One region of the Brevundimonas nasdae genome, then DNA from elsewhere that is predicted to be linked to it. Evidence: predicted binding sites of a transcription regulator. Region 1 holds the regulator's gene; the other holds the start of a gene.
The links. The regulator HrcA, encoded in region 1, represses chaperone genes, less so after heat shock. The targets are predictions, from matches to a motif close to GTTAGCANTCNNNNNNNNNGANTGCTAAC.

Region 1 (7,280 bases):
ACATCATCGAGAACGCACACCGCGTCGACGGCCGCGCCCTGGACAAGGTCCGCGCCATCGTGTCGGAAGTCGGCGTCCTGCCGCGCACCCACGGTTCGGCCCTGTTCACGCGCGGCGAAACCCAGGCTCTGGTCGTCGCCACCCTGGGCACCGGCGAAGACGAGCAGTACATCGACAGCCTGCAGGGCACCTACAAGGAATCCTTCCTGCTGCACTACAACTTCCCCCCCTATTCGGTGGGTGAAGCAGGCCGCATGGGTTCGCCCGGCCGTCGCGAAATCGGCCACGGCAAGCTGGCCTGGCGCGCGATCCGTCCGATGCTGCCGTCGAAGGAAGACTTCCCCTACACCATCCGTCTGGTCTCCGAGATCACCGAGTCCAACGGCTCGTCCTCGATGGCCACGGTCTGCGGTTCGTCGCTGGCCCTGATGGACGCGGGCGTTCCGCTGATCCGTCCGGTCTCAGGCATCGCCATGGGCCTGATCCTGGAACCGTCGGGCGAGTTCGCCATCCTGTCGGACATCCTGGGCGACGAAGACCACCTGGGCGACATGGACTTCAAGGTCGCCGGCACGTCGCAAGGCATCACCAGCCTGCAGATGGACATCAAGGTCGCCGGCATCACCAAGGAGATCATGGAACAGGCTCTGACGCAGGCTTCGGCTGGTCGCCTGCACATCCTGGACGAAATGTCCAAGGCCATGGACGCGCCGCGCACCGAACTGGGCGAGCACGCACCCAAGATCGAAACCATCAAGATCGCGGTCGACAAGATCCGTGAAGTGATCGGTTCGGGCGGCAAGGTGATCCGCGAGATCGTCGAGAAGACCGGCGCCAAGATCGACATCGGCGATGACGGCACCATCAAGGTCGCCGCCAACGACCAGGAGAAGATCGACGCCGCCAAGGCCTGGATCCAGTCCATCGCCTCGGAGCCGGAAGTCGGAACCATCTATTCCGGCAAGGTCGTGAAGGTCGTTGATTTCGGCGCCTTCGTGAACTTCTTCGGCGCCAAGGACGGTCTGGTCCACGTGTCCCAGATCGCCCTGGAACGCGTCGCCAACCCGGCTGACGTCCTGTCGGAAGGTCAAGAGGTCAAGGTCAAGTTCCTGGGCTTCGACGACCGCGGCAAGACCAAGCTGTCGATGAAGGTCGTTGATCAGGAAACCGGTGAAGACATCACCGACAAGATCAATGCTGAACGCGCCGAGCGCGGCGAGGCCCCGCTGTCGGAAGACACCGGCGGTCGTCCCAAGCGTGAAGGCGGCGGTGATCGCGGTGGCGATCGCGGACGTCGTCGTCGCGACTAAGCCACGGCATAACGCCTGAAACGAGAAGGCCCCGCTGGCGACAGCGGGGCCTTTTTCTTGGGCGCTGCAGCCCCCGACGGAGTCGCGGGCTGCTTGAGCGCAGGCCTCAGCCCGCGCATTCCTTCGGCTTGGTCTCGCCCGGCCCATACATGGCGCAGGACCGGTCGATCTCGCCCTGGATCAGAGCGCAGGGATTGGCGGCGTTGCAAGGCGGATGGGTTGCAGGGCTGACCTGGATGCAGCGTTGCACCAGACGCGCAGAGACCGTCTCGCCGATGGCGTCACGACACGGTTCGTCCGTCACCGGCACGGGGCGCGGCGCCATGTCCGGGCCTTCGGGAATGCTGGTCTGAGGATCTTCAGACGCGACGGGCGGCGAGGTCTGAATCGGCGTCATCGCCGGTCCAGCAGGCGCTTCGGTCGGTGCGGGGGCGGCATCGGGATGCTCCCCGCTTCGCTGACAGGCGGACACCGCCAGGGCCAGCGCAAGGACGGAGCAGGCGAACAGGGATCGGCGCATCGGGCTCTCCGGGTCTTCGGGACGGATCACCGGAACGATGACCCGTCCGACTAACGCGCGAAACCCCTTATCGACGCACAGCCTCCAGCGCCGCCTTCTGCAGGGCGAACAGTTCGGTGCAGCCGATCTCGGCCAGGGAGAACAGACGGTCGAACTCGGCGCGCGAGAAGCCGCGCTTCTCGCCTGTGGCCTGGACCTCGACGATCTGGCCCGAACCGGTCAGGACGAAGTTGGAATCCGCCTCGGCTTCCGAATCCTCTTCGTAGTCCAGATCCAGCACCGGAACCCCGTCGCAGACGCCGCAGGACACCGCCGCCACCTGGTCCAGGATCGGATCAACCTTCAGCACCCCCTCGTCGCGCAGATAGTTCAGCGCCGAGCTCATGGCGACCCAGGCGCCGGTGATGGAGGCGGTGCGCGTGCCGCCGTCGGCCTGAATGACGTCGCAGTCGATCAGCACCTGACGCTCGCCCAACGCCTTCAGATCAACCACGGCGCGAAGCGAACGGCCGATCAGGCGCTGGATTTCCTGGGTGCGACCCGACTGCTTGCCCGCAGCGGCTTCGCGGCGGCCCCGCGTATGGGTGGCGCGCGGCAGCATGCCGTATTCGGCCGTCACCCAGCCCTGGCCCGTATTGCGCATCCAGCCCGGCACCTTCTCCTCGATGGAGGCGGTAACCAGCACCTTGGTGTGGCCAAAGCTGATCAGGCAGGAACCCTCGGCGTAGCGGTTGACGCCGGTCTCGATGGTCACGGTGCGCAGTTGGTCATCGGTGCGTTGCGAATGGCGCATGATATGATCCCTTGGAAGCTGTGGCGGCGGTGCTTATCCTGAAACCGTGAGCCTGTATGCCCCCAAAACCCCGCCGTTCGATGGCGGCCCATCCCCGAATCTGGGTCTTGCGGGACTGGCGGGACTGGACGCGCGCGCCCGCGACATCTTCCGCCGCATCGTCGAGAGCTATCTGGAGACGGGAGAGCCGGTCGGGTCGCGCACCCTGTCGTTGGGCGGTATCGCTCTGTCGCCCGCCTCGATCCGCAACACCATGCAGGACCTCACTCTGGCGGGCCTGCTGGCGGCGCCCCACACCTCGGCGGGCCGGATACCGACCCACGCAGGCCTGCGCCTGTTCGTGGACGGCCTTTTGGAGGTCGGCGACCTGACCAAGGAGGAACGTCGCGAGATCGACGGGCGGCTGGCCGGACGGGGTCGGAACTTTGAATCTGCTCTGGATGAGGCGTCGAACCTGCTGTCCGGTCTGGCGGGCGGGGCGGGCGTCGTCTCCAGCCCGGTGCGCGATTCAGGGGTTAAACACGTCGAGTTCGTGGCCTTAGGCGGCGATCAGGCCCTGGCGGTCATCGTCGCCGATGATGGTACGGTCGAGAACCGGATCATGACCCTGTCGGCGGGGGTCACCCCCTCCACCCTGGTGGAGGCCTCAAACTTCCTGAACGCCCGTCTGCGCGGTCGGCCCTTCGCCGACGCCAAGCGCGAAATGACGCAGGAGCTGGAGATCGCACGCCGCGAACTGGACCAGACCGCCGCCCGTCTGGTCGAGGACGGTTTCGCCGCCTGGTCCGGCGGTCAGGACCGCGAGCGCGCCCTGATCGTGCGGGGCCGCGCCAATCTGCTGCAGGACACAGAGGGCCTGGCCGATCTGGAGCGCGTGCGCGTGCTGTTCGACGATCTGGAGCAGAAGGAACAGCTGATCGGCCTGCTGGACGGGGTCGACGCCGCCCAGGGTGTGCGCATCTTCATCGGCGCGGAAACACGACTGTTTTCACTTTCGGGTTCCGCTGTGATCGCGGCGCCCTATATGAGCGGCCGACAACGGGTCCTGGGCGCCATCGGCGTGATAGGGCCTGCACGATTGAACTACGCCCGTGTCATTCCGTTGGTGGACTATACCGCCCGGGTGCTGGGCCGAATGCTGGACGGGAACGACAAGTGAGCGACAAGCCCCTTAACGACGACTTCAACGAACTGGACGCCGAAACGGCAGAGGCCAATGCCGAACATGGCCTGGACGCCCATCCGTCCGTGGATGGGGGCGACGATCTGGCCCCGCTGGACGCCGTCATCGCCGAGCGCGACGAGTGGAAGGACCGCGCCCTGCGCGTCGCCGCCGAGATGGAGAACCTGAAGCGCCGCGCCGAGACGCAGCAGAACGACGCCCGCGCCTTCGCCATCCAGCGCTTCGCCAAGGATCTGCTGGGCGTGGCCGACAATCTGGAGCGCGCCCTGATGGCCGCGCCCAAGGATTCCGAAGGCGCCGCCGCCGGTCTGGTGACGGGTCTGGAGCTGACGCAGAAGTCGCTGCTTCAGGCCTTCGACACCAACGGCCTGAAGCTGGTGAAGCCCGAACCGGGCGACGCCTTCAACCCGCACCTGCACGAAGCCATGATCGAACAGACGTCCGACACCGTCCCCGGTGGCGCGGTGCTGCAGACCATGCAATCCGGCTTTGAACTGTTCGGCCGCACGATCCGCCCGGCCATGGTGGTCGTCGCCGCCAAGGGGTCCGGCCCCAAGGCCGCAAACCCCTATGACGCCGCGCCCGCCGCCGATGGGCACGCCTTCGACAGCAAGGCCTGATCAGAAACTGCGCCGCCAGCCGCCGATCAGCGCAAAGGCCGGCGGCGCAGACTTCACATGCTCCGGCTCGCGGCTGGCCACGCCTGTGATGGTCAGCATAGACCCGTCCGAGAGCGCCCGCTGAGCGCCCACGGTGAAGTCGATCTGGCGACCGCTGGGGGCCGCCGAAAAGCTGCGGCGCGACCAGGTCAGCGGATCGAAATAGTCCAGCGGCACGTCGGCCAGCAGGGCGGAGAAGCTGCCGCTCTCGATCCGCAACGGCTGGGACAGGGTGAAGCTGATCCGGTCGCAGACCAGGCGGCAGTCGCCCAGCAGACCGACCCGCCAGTTCGAACTGATCGCCGCGCGGTCCATGTTCAGGAAACGACCTGAAATCTCGGACCGTGCCATGCCAACCTCTCCAACCAGACTAGCCCAGGTGTTCAGCCGCCAGTCGCCGCCCACGGCGTAGAAGGTGGTCCGCGACGGCAGGGCGAAGTCCGACCCGGACGGCATGAAGGCGCCCAACGGCCCCAACCGCTCATCCAGCGACCCCAGACTGAGGCTCAGGCCGCCGTTCTGCTGACGCCAGGCCAGACTGGCGCGGCTGTAGGTCGAGGCGTCCTCCTCGACCCGGCGCAGCGGCATCCGGCGATCCCCGCCACCCGTATCGGCCGACAGAGCGAAGGCACCCAGTTTCACCACCCCACGCACGGCGTGATCGGCCTGAGCCAGGGCGGCAAACCCGTCGCCTGCCCCGCCGCTGAAGGGTGAAGACGCCCCACCACGCCCCTGCCAGGCCGAAAAGCCCAGACGGCCCATTTCAAAGCCGATCATCGCCTCCTGACGCGGTTCGTCGCCCATCCACGGCTGGCGGGTCAGATCATGACGGGGGGCGATCGGCTCAGGCGTCGCCTGGGGCTGGGCCGCGATCAGGTTCAGCCGCCCGCCGTTGGGAAGGGCGAAGGTCTGATAGGCCGTGCGTGACGGCTCGAACGGTTCGGCCTGATAGGAGCGCCGCGGCGCCGTCGGATAGGCCGAGCCCAGATTGACGGCGAACATGCGTTGATAACTGTCGAACAATACGGTGTTCAAAGCCGTCTGCCGTCCGAAGGCGTCGCCGAACGCCCCGCCGATGAAGCTGCCGGGCTCTGTCCTCGTGGTGATGGCGGCGCCGTTCGCCAGCATCACCGAACTGGCGCCGACGGGCCTGAACGCCTGTCCCAGGTCCAGCAGGCCGCGGCCATAGACGATGTCCGGCCCGGGATCACCGGCTTCCCGCGCGGTGTCCATCAGGATGGCCAGAGCCTGGCGCGCCGTCAGATTGGGAAAGGCCTGCATCAGCAGGGCCAGCGCCCCCGCCACATGAGGCGCAGAGAAGGAAGTGCCGCTGGCGATGTAGCACTGGGTCGCATCGCACCCGGTGTAAATCTGATCGCCCGGCGCAGACAGATAGGCCGTCTGGGTCACCCCGGCCCGGTTCGAGAAGCTCGACATCTGGTTCGCCGCATTGTGCGATCCGACCGCGACCACCGCCCCGAGGAAGGCCGGGTCGATGGCGTAGCGCGCCGGCCAGCCGGGATTAGCCTCGCCCTCATTGCCGGACGAGGCCACGATCACCGCGCCAGAATCCACCGCCCGCTTCAGCGCCGCCTCGAACGCCCCGCCCATGCGTCCGTCGCCGCCCAACGACATATTGATGATTTTCACGCCGTGGCTGACGGCATAATCCAACGCCCGCACCAGGTCGGAACTGGCGAAACAGACATCCTTCTTCTCGTCCTTGCAGTCGGAGATGTCGGCCCGGATCGACAGGATGGTCGATTCATAGGCCACGCCGATCGTGCCGAAACCGTTGAAGTTCGAGGCGATGACCCCCGACACCAGGGTGCCGTGACTGTTGGCGGCGACATAGGGAGCGTTGCGGTTCCCAACCACGTCGGTCGATGCGGTTGAGATGCGGCCCACCATGTCGGCCTGATCCAGGGCGATGCCGGAATCCACCACGGCGACGGTGACGCCCCGCCCCGTTGCGCCCGCATTCCAGCCGACCTCCGCCTTGATGTTCGCCAGACCATAGTTTCGCAGATACTCGCGCGACGTCGTCACCGGCGGCGGTGGCGGTGGCGGCGGAGGCGGGGGCGGCGGAGGAGGAGGAGGAGGCGGGGTCACGACGCCACCCCCGCCGCCGCCGCCGCCGCCACCGCCACCGCCACCGCCACAAGCGGCCAGAGGCAGGAACAGCAGCCCCAAACTCAGAAGCGCCGCCTTTTGTAAACGCGTGCCGACCATCTCGACCCCTCCCAAGGTCTTCGGACGTCCCCACAGTCCATATGAGCGATTAGGCGCTCAATGTTTTAACGCTTTATCGAAGACCGCCAGCAGCTTGCTCCACCCGTCCCTGGCGTCCGCCTCGACATAGCTGTCGCGGTAATCGGCGTGGAAGCCGTGCGGCGCATCGTCATAGACCACGATCTGGCTGGCGGTTTCGCCCGCGCTCTGCAGGGCGTCACGCATCCGCTGGACGCTTTCCAACGGGATGCCCTGATCCTTGCCGCCGTACAGGCCCAGAACGGGCGCCTTCAGATCATCGGCCAGATCGACTGGCCAGGGCTGACCTGCCGAAATCTGGGCGGGGGTCGCATCGGACGCGGGAGCCAGTCGACCGTACCAGGCCACGCCCGCGCCAATGGCGGCGAAACGGGCGGCGGCCTGCCAGACCACCTTGCCGCCCCAGCAATAGCCGGTGATCCCGACCTTGCCGTCCTTGGCCCACAACTGCTGGCTGGACCAGTCCAGCGTCGCCGAGATGTCGCCCATCACCTGTTCGTAGGAAGCCGCCGACACGATCTCCATGATCTTTGGGAACTCGGTC
Region 2 (7,280 bases), 400 kb from region 1:
CAGGGGGAGGGAGACATGTCGCCTAGAGCCTCAGACTTCCGGCTGGGGCGGGGCGGTGATGACTTCGACGTTGTCGTTCAGCAGATAGGACAGCTCCGACAGGGCCACGGCGCGCTCGGCGGGGGTGGCTGCGGCCTGGACGGCGGCGATCTTCTTGGGGATGTCCTCGGAGATGCCGCGCAGGATGCATTTCAGATCGCCGTCGGTGCCGCGCTCCTTCAGGATCAGGTGGCCCTGCATATCCAGATCGGCCAAGGCGTCGGCCTGGGTCTTGAAGCCGGTGAAGGCCTGGCTGGTGAAGAAGGCGGCGTCATCGGCGGCCTTGGAGGCGGACCAGCCGTCGACGACGGACTTCAATGCGCCGGAGCGGGCGATGATGTCGGCGAACAGCGGCTCGCCCGCCACCGAGACCGGCGCGCCGACCGCTGCGGGGGGCTGTTCGGCGGCAAGCGCCACAGCAGGATTGGACATCGCCAGGGCGATTGTGAGAGCAAGGCCGCAGGACATGGGCTGACTTCCTGTTTCATCGTCGGCTAGGACGTTGAACGGGTGTAACCCTGAGCCGTAAACGAGAGTTTACCTTCTTCGCTCCCCAGAGGACTGCCTGATGACGCGCGCCGACGCCTGGACGACCTTCGACCGCACCGCAGCCGAGACGGCGCGCACGCGCATTGTCGATCAGTTCGCCGCCGATCCCGACCGTCTGGAGCGGATGTCGGTCGAGGCGGCGGGTCTTTATCTGGACCTGTCGAAACAGAGCTGGACGCGTCAGGCGTTCGACGCCTGCCTCGATCTGGCGCGCGCCAGCGATGTCGAGGGACGGCGCGCGGCCCTGTTCGCGGGCGAGGCGGTCAATCTGACCGAAGGCCGCGCGGTGCTGCATCCGGCCCTGCGCGCGCCGGTCGGGGCGGACTTCCACGCCTTGGGCGAGCCGGTGTCGGCCGAAGTGGACGCCGTGCGGGCCGAGATGAAAACCTATGCCGAGGCTGTGCGGTCGGGCGCTGAGGCCGGGGCCACGGGCAGGCGGTTTGAGGCCATCGTCCATGTGGGCATCGGCGGATCGGATCTGGGGCCGCGCGTGGTCTGGGACGCCCTGCGCCCGCTGGACCCGGCCATCGACCTGAGATTCGTGGCCAATATCGACCCGCGCGACATGGCCGAGGCCCTGACCGGGCTGGATCCCGAGACGACGCTGGTGGTGGTGGTGTCCAAGACCTTCACCACGCAAGAAACCCTGGCCAATGCCGAGGCGGCCAAGGCCTGGCTGGCGGCGGCCCTGCCTGCGGACGGAATGACCAGGCATTTCATCGGCGTGACGGCGGCGCCGGACAAGGCGGCCCAGTTCGGCTGCGGCCGCACATTTGCGTTCCGGGACTGGGTCGGCGGGCGGTATTCGCTGTGGTCGGCGGTCAGCCTGAGCTGCGCCATCGCCCTGGGCTGGGATGTGTTCCAGGGCCTGCTGGACGGCGCGGCGGCGATGGACGACCATTTCGCCTCGGCGCCGCTGGAGAAGAATGCGCCGGTGCTGCTGGCCCTGGCCCAGGTGTTCAATGTCGATGGTCTGAACCGTCCGGCGCGGACGGTTGCGCCCTATGCCCATGCGCTGCGCCGCCTGCCGTCCTTCCTGCAGCAGCTGGAGATGGAATCGAACGGCAAGCGGGTGCATCGCGACGGAACCCCCGTCACGCGCCAGACCTGCCCCGTCGTGTTCGGCGAACCCGGCACCAACGGCCAGCACGCCTTCTTCCAGCAGATCCACCAGGGACCGCAGGTCGTGCCCGCCGAGTTCGTAATCGTGGCCCGCACCTATGAGGACACGCCGGAATCGCCGCTCTGGTCCAACGCCCTGGCCCAGGGGCAGGCCTTGATGGTGGGCAAGTCGACCGAGGCCGCCAAGGCCGAAGGTCTGGCGCAAGGGTTGTCGGAAGAAGAGGCGACCCGGCTTTCGACCCACCGCACCTTCACCGGCGACCGCCCCTCGACCGCCATCGTCATGGCGCGGCTGACGCCCCAGGCGCTGGGCGCGTTGATCGCGCTTTATGAGCACAAGACCTTCGTCGAGGGCGTGATCTGGGACATCAACAGCTTCGACCAGTGGGGCGTCGAACTGGGCAAGGTGCTGGCCAAGGCGATCCTGAAGGACGTCCACGCAGGCGGCCCATCCGCCGATCTGGACCCGTCCACCGCCGCCCTGATGACCCGTCTGATGAACTAGCAACGAAAAAGGGCGCTCCCTGCGGAGCGCCCTTTCTTCATTCTCGACCTGTCGTCGCTTACCAGCGGCGGTCGTAACGGTAGTCGCGGCGGTTGTCGCGGCCATAGTCCCGACGGTCGTAGCGATAGTCGCGGCGGTCGGGGCCGTAGCGGTAGTCGTAGCCGCCGTTGCGGCTGTTGATGCCGTGCTCACGCTCCCAGTGGCCCTGGTTTCGGTAGCACTGGCCGCCGCGGTAGTATTCGCAGTTGGAGCCGCGGTTGGAGGCGACGGCCCCCAGGGCCGCGCCGGCCAGGGCGCCGCCTGCGACATAGCTGCCGTCGCCATTGCCGTAGATGGCCCCGGCGATGCCGCCGATGGCGGCGCCCAGCAGGGCGTTGCGGCCTGTGTCGTCGCGGCCGTTATGGCCGTTGTCGCGATAGTCGCGGTAGCGGCTCTGGGCGTCTGCCGGGCTGGCGGCCATGATGGTGACAGCCATGAGCGGAACGAAGGCGGTGGCGGCGATCTTGCTGATGGTCTTCACGGCGCTGTCTCCTCTGAAACGGTGAACCGGTCGAACACGCTGTTCATGACCGATGGTCTGATCCTCTTTTAAGGGGCGCCGTCTGAACGTGCTGCTGAGGCGTGCGTTCATCTTCAGTTCATCGCCTGAGGGGGCGTCAGGGGATCGCGGGCGCATCAAATCCGCGTCCTGGGCGTCGGGGTGCGGCGGTTTGTTTTCCGCCATTGTCTTGACGGTGTCACCCAGTCCCCCTACTTGCCCGATGCGTTAGCACTCTCGCTGGTCGGCTGCCAAAACGGCGATCGCAAGGGTGCCGCTCACCGTTTCAGAATGCCCCGATTTCGGGGGTTTCATCAGGGAGAAGTCCGATGGCGTTTCGTCCGCTCGGCGACCGCGTGCTGGTCAAGCGCGTTGAAGAAGAATCCAAGACCAAGGGCGGGATCATCATCCCCGACACCGCCAAGGAAAAGCCGCAGGAAGGCGAAGTCGTCTCCGTCGGCCCCGGCGCCCGCGACGACAGCGGCAAGGTCAATGCTCTGGAACTGAAGGCTGGCGACCGCATCCTGTTCGGCAAGTGGTCGGGCACGGAAGTGAAGATCGACGGTGAAGACCTGATCATCATGAAGGAATCCGACGTTCTGGGCGTGCTGTCCTAAGCACCCGCGTCGACGACCTTCTTCAATAAAATCCTAGATAGGAGCAGCCCGCATGGCCGCTAAAATCGTACAGTTCAACACCGACGCGCGCGACAAGATGCTGCGCGGCGTCAACGTCCTGGCCAACGCCGTCAAGGTGACCCTGGGTCCCAAGGGCCGCAACGTGGTGATCCAGAAGTCCTTCGGCGCCCCGCGCTCGACCAAGGACGGCGTTTCGGTCGCCAAAGAGATCGAGCTGGAAGACGCCTTCGAGAACATGGGCGCCCAGATGATCCGCGAAGTCGCTTCGAAGACGAACGACAAGGCGGGCGACGGCACCACCACCGCAACCGTCCTGGCTCAGGCCATCGTGCAAGAGGGCCTGAAGGCCGTCGCCGCCGGCATGAACCCGATGGACCTGAAGCGCGGCATCGACAAGGCTGTCGGCCTGGTGCTGGAAGAGATCAAGTCGAACTCCAAGCCGGTCTCCAACAACTCGGAAATCGCGCAGGTCGGCACCATCTCGGCCAACGGCGACTCGGAAATCGGCGAGCTGATCGCTCAGGCGATGGCCAAGGTCGGCAACGAGGGCGTGATCACCGTCGAAGAAGCCAAGACCGCCGACACCACCGTCGACGTCGTCGAAGGCATGCAGTTCGACCGCGGCTACCTGTCGCCCTACTTCATCACCAACGCAGACAAGATGGAGGCTGTTCTCGAAGAGCCGCTCATCCTGCTGTTCGAGAAGAAGCTGACCTCGCTGCAGGCCATGCTGCCGATCCTGGAAGCCGTGGTGCAGTCGGGCCGTCCTCTGCTGATCATCGCTGAGGACATCGAAGGCGAAGCCCTGGCGACCCTGGTCGTCAACAAGCTGCGCGGCGGCCTGCGCGTCGCCGCCGTCAAGGCTCCGGGCTTCGGCGACCGCCGCAAGGCCATGCTGGAAGACATCGCCATCCTGACGGGCGGCCAGGTCATCTCGGAAGACCTGGGCATCAAGCTTGAGTCGGTCACGCTGGACATGCTCGGCAAGGCCAAGAAGGTCTCGATCACCAAGGAAGACACCACCATCGTCGAAGGCGTTGGCGGCAAGGAAGAGATCGAAGCCCGCGTGGCCCAGATCAAGCGCCAGATCGAAGACACCACGTCCGACTACGACAAGGAAAAGCTGCAGGAACGTCTGGCCAAGCTGGCCGGCGGCGTCGCTGTTCTGCGCGTCGGCGGTTCGACCGAAGTCGAAGTGAAGGAAAAGAAGGATCGCGTCGACGACGCCCTGAACGCCACGCGCGCCGCGGCTGACGAAGGCATCGTTCCCGGCGGCGGCATTGCGCTGCTGAAGGCGTCGAAGATCCTGGCTGACGTCAAGGGCGACAACGCCGACCAGAACGCCGGCATCGCCATCATCCGTCGCGCCCTGCAGGCTCCGATCCGTCAGATCTCGGAAAACGCAGGCGTCGAAGGTTCGATCGTCGTCGGCAAGGTGCTGGAAAACAACGAAGCCTCGTTCGGCTTCAACGCCCAGACCGAAGAATACGGCGATCTGGTCAAGATGGGCGTCATCGACCCCGCCAAGGTCGTCCGCACAGCTCTGCAAGACGCCGCTTCGGTCGCCGGCATCCTGATCACGACGGAAGCTGCTGTCGCTGACGCACCCAAGAAGGGCGGCGGCGCTGCTGCTCCCGACATGGGCGGCATGGGCGGCATGGGCGGCATGGACTTCTAAGTCCAAGCCAACCGTTGCTGAAGTGCAGAAGGGCGGGGCCGCAAGGCTCCGCCCTTTTTGTTTGTTCAGCCGCCCGCTTCACCGATCTCGCGCCCGGCCAGACGGACGCCTTCGACCACGCGGGGGTCGTCGCGGGCGGTGTCCAGAATCCAGTCGCGGAAGCGGGCGATCTTGGGCTGAAGGCGGCGGCCGGGCGGGTAGCAGACCCAGTAACCCTCGGCCAGGGCGATGGTCTGGGTGAGGGGGCGCGCCAGAAGGCCCTGCTCGATTTCGCGCGCATAGAGAATGGGCGACCCCAGGGCGACGCCCTGATCGCCCATGGCGGCGGCGACCTCCATCGCCTGATTGTCGGCGGTCAGGCGGGGCGGAGCGGCGGTGTCGGCGGGCGCGACCCCGGCGGCGGCGAACCAGGCGGTCCATTCCGTCGGTTCGCCGATCAGATGGGCGTGTTTGAGGTCTTCAGGCCGCGTCAGCTTCAGCCGGTCGCGCATGGCGGGGGTGCACAGGGGGGTGAAGACGCCCGGCATCAGGAAGCGGCTCTCCAGCCCCGGCCAGCGGCCTGAACCGAATCGGATCGCCAGATCCAGCCCGTCGCCGCCCAGGGTGGACAGGGTGGCGCTGGTGTCGACCCGCACCGCCAGATCGGGATTGGCCAGCTGGAAGCCGCCCAGCCGCGTCGCCAGCCACTGGGTCGCCATGGTCTGCAGGGTGGTGATGGCCAGCACGCCCTGATCGGCGTCAGTGACCTCCGTCACCGCGCGGCGCAGCAGGCTGATGGCCTCGGTCGCCGCCGAGCCCAGCCGTTCGCCCTCCGGCGTCAGGGCCACCTGACGGGCGCCGCGCACGAACAGGGCGCGGCCCAGCCGCTCCTCCAGATCGCGGATGCGCCAGCTGACGGCGGCCTGGGTCATGCCCAGGGCCTCGGCGGCGCGGGTGAAGCTGAGCAGGCGCGCCGCCGCCTCGAACACGCGCAGGGCGTCCAGGGGAATGCGGGAAAGACTGTCTGACATAGGCTGGCCTTATGTGTCGCCGCCATGGTCTCGTTTGTCAGACCTCCGCGTCAAGCCCAATATGGCGACAGGAAAGGAGATCAAGCCATGGAAGAAATGCACCGCACACATAAGGAACCCGTGTGGGGATGGGTGGACGAGATCGCCCTGATCGCCCGCACGATCCAGCGTCGCCAGCCGTGCCGCCGGATGCGCCCCTTGCCGATCCCCATGGAGGTGCCGCAAGCGGGGCTCGGACGGGTCGAATGTCCCGTCCGCCGCTGATCTGAAGGCCGGAGGCTCGCCTCAGGCACAACCTTTGCGCGCCTTCACGGTTCGAAAAGGCTGTCGTGCCAAGGTGAGACCATGACCCCCGTCCAGACACCTGCTGATCTTCGCCCCATCACAGCCCTGCGCTTCGGCGCGGCGATCTGGGTGGCCATCTACACCTTCTGGGAAAACCTGGCGGGCGCCGGGCGGTCCGGCCTGGTGGACAAGGGCTATCTGGGGGTCGAACTGTTCTTCGTCCTGTCCGGCTTCATCCTCAGCCACGTCTATCTGCAGGCGGCGGGCGAGAAGCAGTTCTCGTATCGCGGCTTCCTGTGGGCGCGGATCGCGCGGGTCTATCCGCTGCATCTGGCGACCCTGATCGGGCTCTGTTGCAAACTGTGATGACGGGCGCAGTTCGTCTCATGGCTGTTCGAGCGGTGCCCATTAGGCTGCTTCAAGTTCCATCCGTTTGCCGATGAGTTGAATGGCTTCGGTGAGGGCGCAAGCGCCGAGGCCGAAGGCACGCTCGACCAGCCGCGCCTCGCCGCAAATGTCGCGGGTGAGATTGAAGGCAGCTGCCTGTCCCTTGCGCAGGGCCCGCATCACCTCGAAGCCTTTGATCGTCGCATACGCCGTCTTCAGTGTCTTGAAACCCCGCACCGGCCGGATCAGCTGCTTCAGCTTGCCATGGTCAGCCTCAACGACGTTGTTCAGATACTTCACCTGGCGATGCTGGGTATCCTTGGGACATTTGCCTTCCGCTTTCAGTTCAGCAATGGCGGCGGTGTAGGTCGGCGCCTTATCGGTATTGATGATCTCGGGTTTCTCCCAGTCCTTCAACCCGCCCAGCGCCTTGCCCAGGAAACGCTTCGCAGCCTTCGTATTCCGCGTTGGCGAGAGATAAAAATCGATCGTGTTCCCGTCCTTGTCGACCGCGCGATACAGATACGTC

Region 2: the regulator HrcA is predicted to act here: its motif matches at 2,981-3,009, upstream of groES (co-chaperone GroES).

The regions. Positions count from the first base shown of each region.
Region 1 is NZ_CP080034.1:3,315,808-3,323,087, reverse strand. It holds gene pnp (polyribonucleotide nucleotidyltransferase) at 1-1,310, shown strand, start outside; gene KWG56_RS16215 (hypothetical protein) at 1,417-1,830, opposite strand; gene rph (ribonuclease PH) at 1,898-2,623, opposite strand; gene hrcA (heat-inducible transcriptional repressor HrcA) at 2,724-3,782, shown strand; gene grpE (nucleotide exchange factor GrpE) at 3,854-4,426, shown strand; gene KWG56_RS16195 (S8 family peptidase) at 4,427-6,514, opposite strand; gene KWG56_RS16190 (dienelactone hydrolase family protein) at 6,755-7,280, opposite strand, start outside.
Region 2 is NZ_CP080034.1:2,917,430-2,924,709, reverse strand. It holds gene KWG56_RS14295 (hypothetical protein) at 31-507, opposite strand; gene pgi (glucose-6-phosphate isomerase) at 608-2,215, shown strand; gene KWG56_RS14285 (hypothetical protein) at 2,274-2,735, opposite strand; gene groES (co-chaperone GroES) at 3,083-3,370, shown strand; gene groL (chaperonin GroEL) at 3,423-5,069, shown strand; gene KWG56_RS14270 (LysR substrate-binding domain-containing protein) at 5,135-6,079, opposite strand; gene KWG56_RS14265 (hypothetical protein) at 6,176-6,343, shown strand; partial or broken gene KWG56_RS14260 (acyltransferase family protein) at 6,425-6,715, shown strand; gene KWG56_RS14255 (IS6 family transposase) at 6,773-7,280, opposite strand, start outside.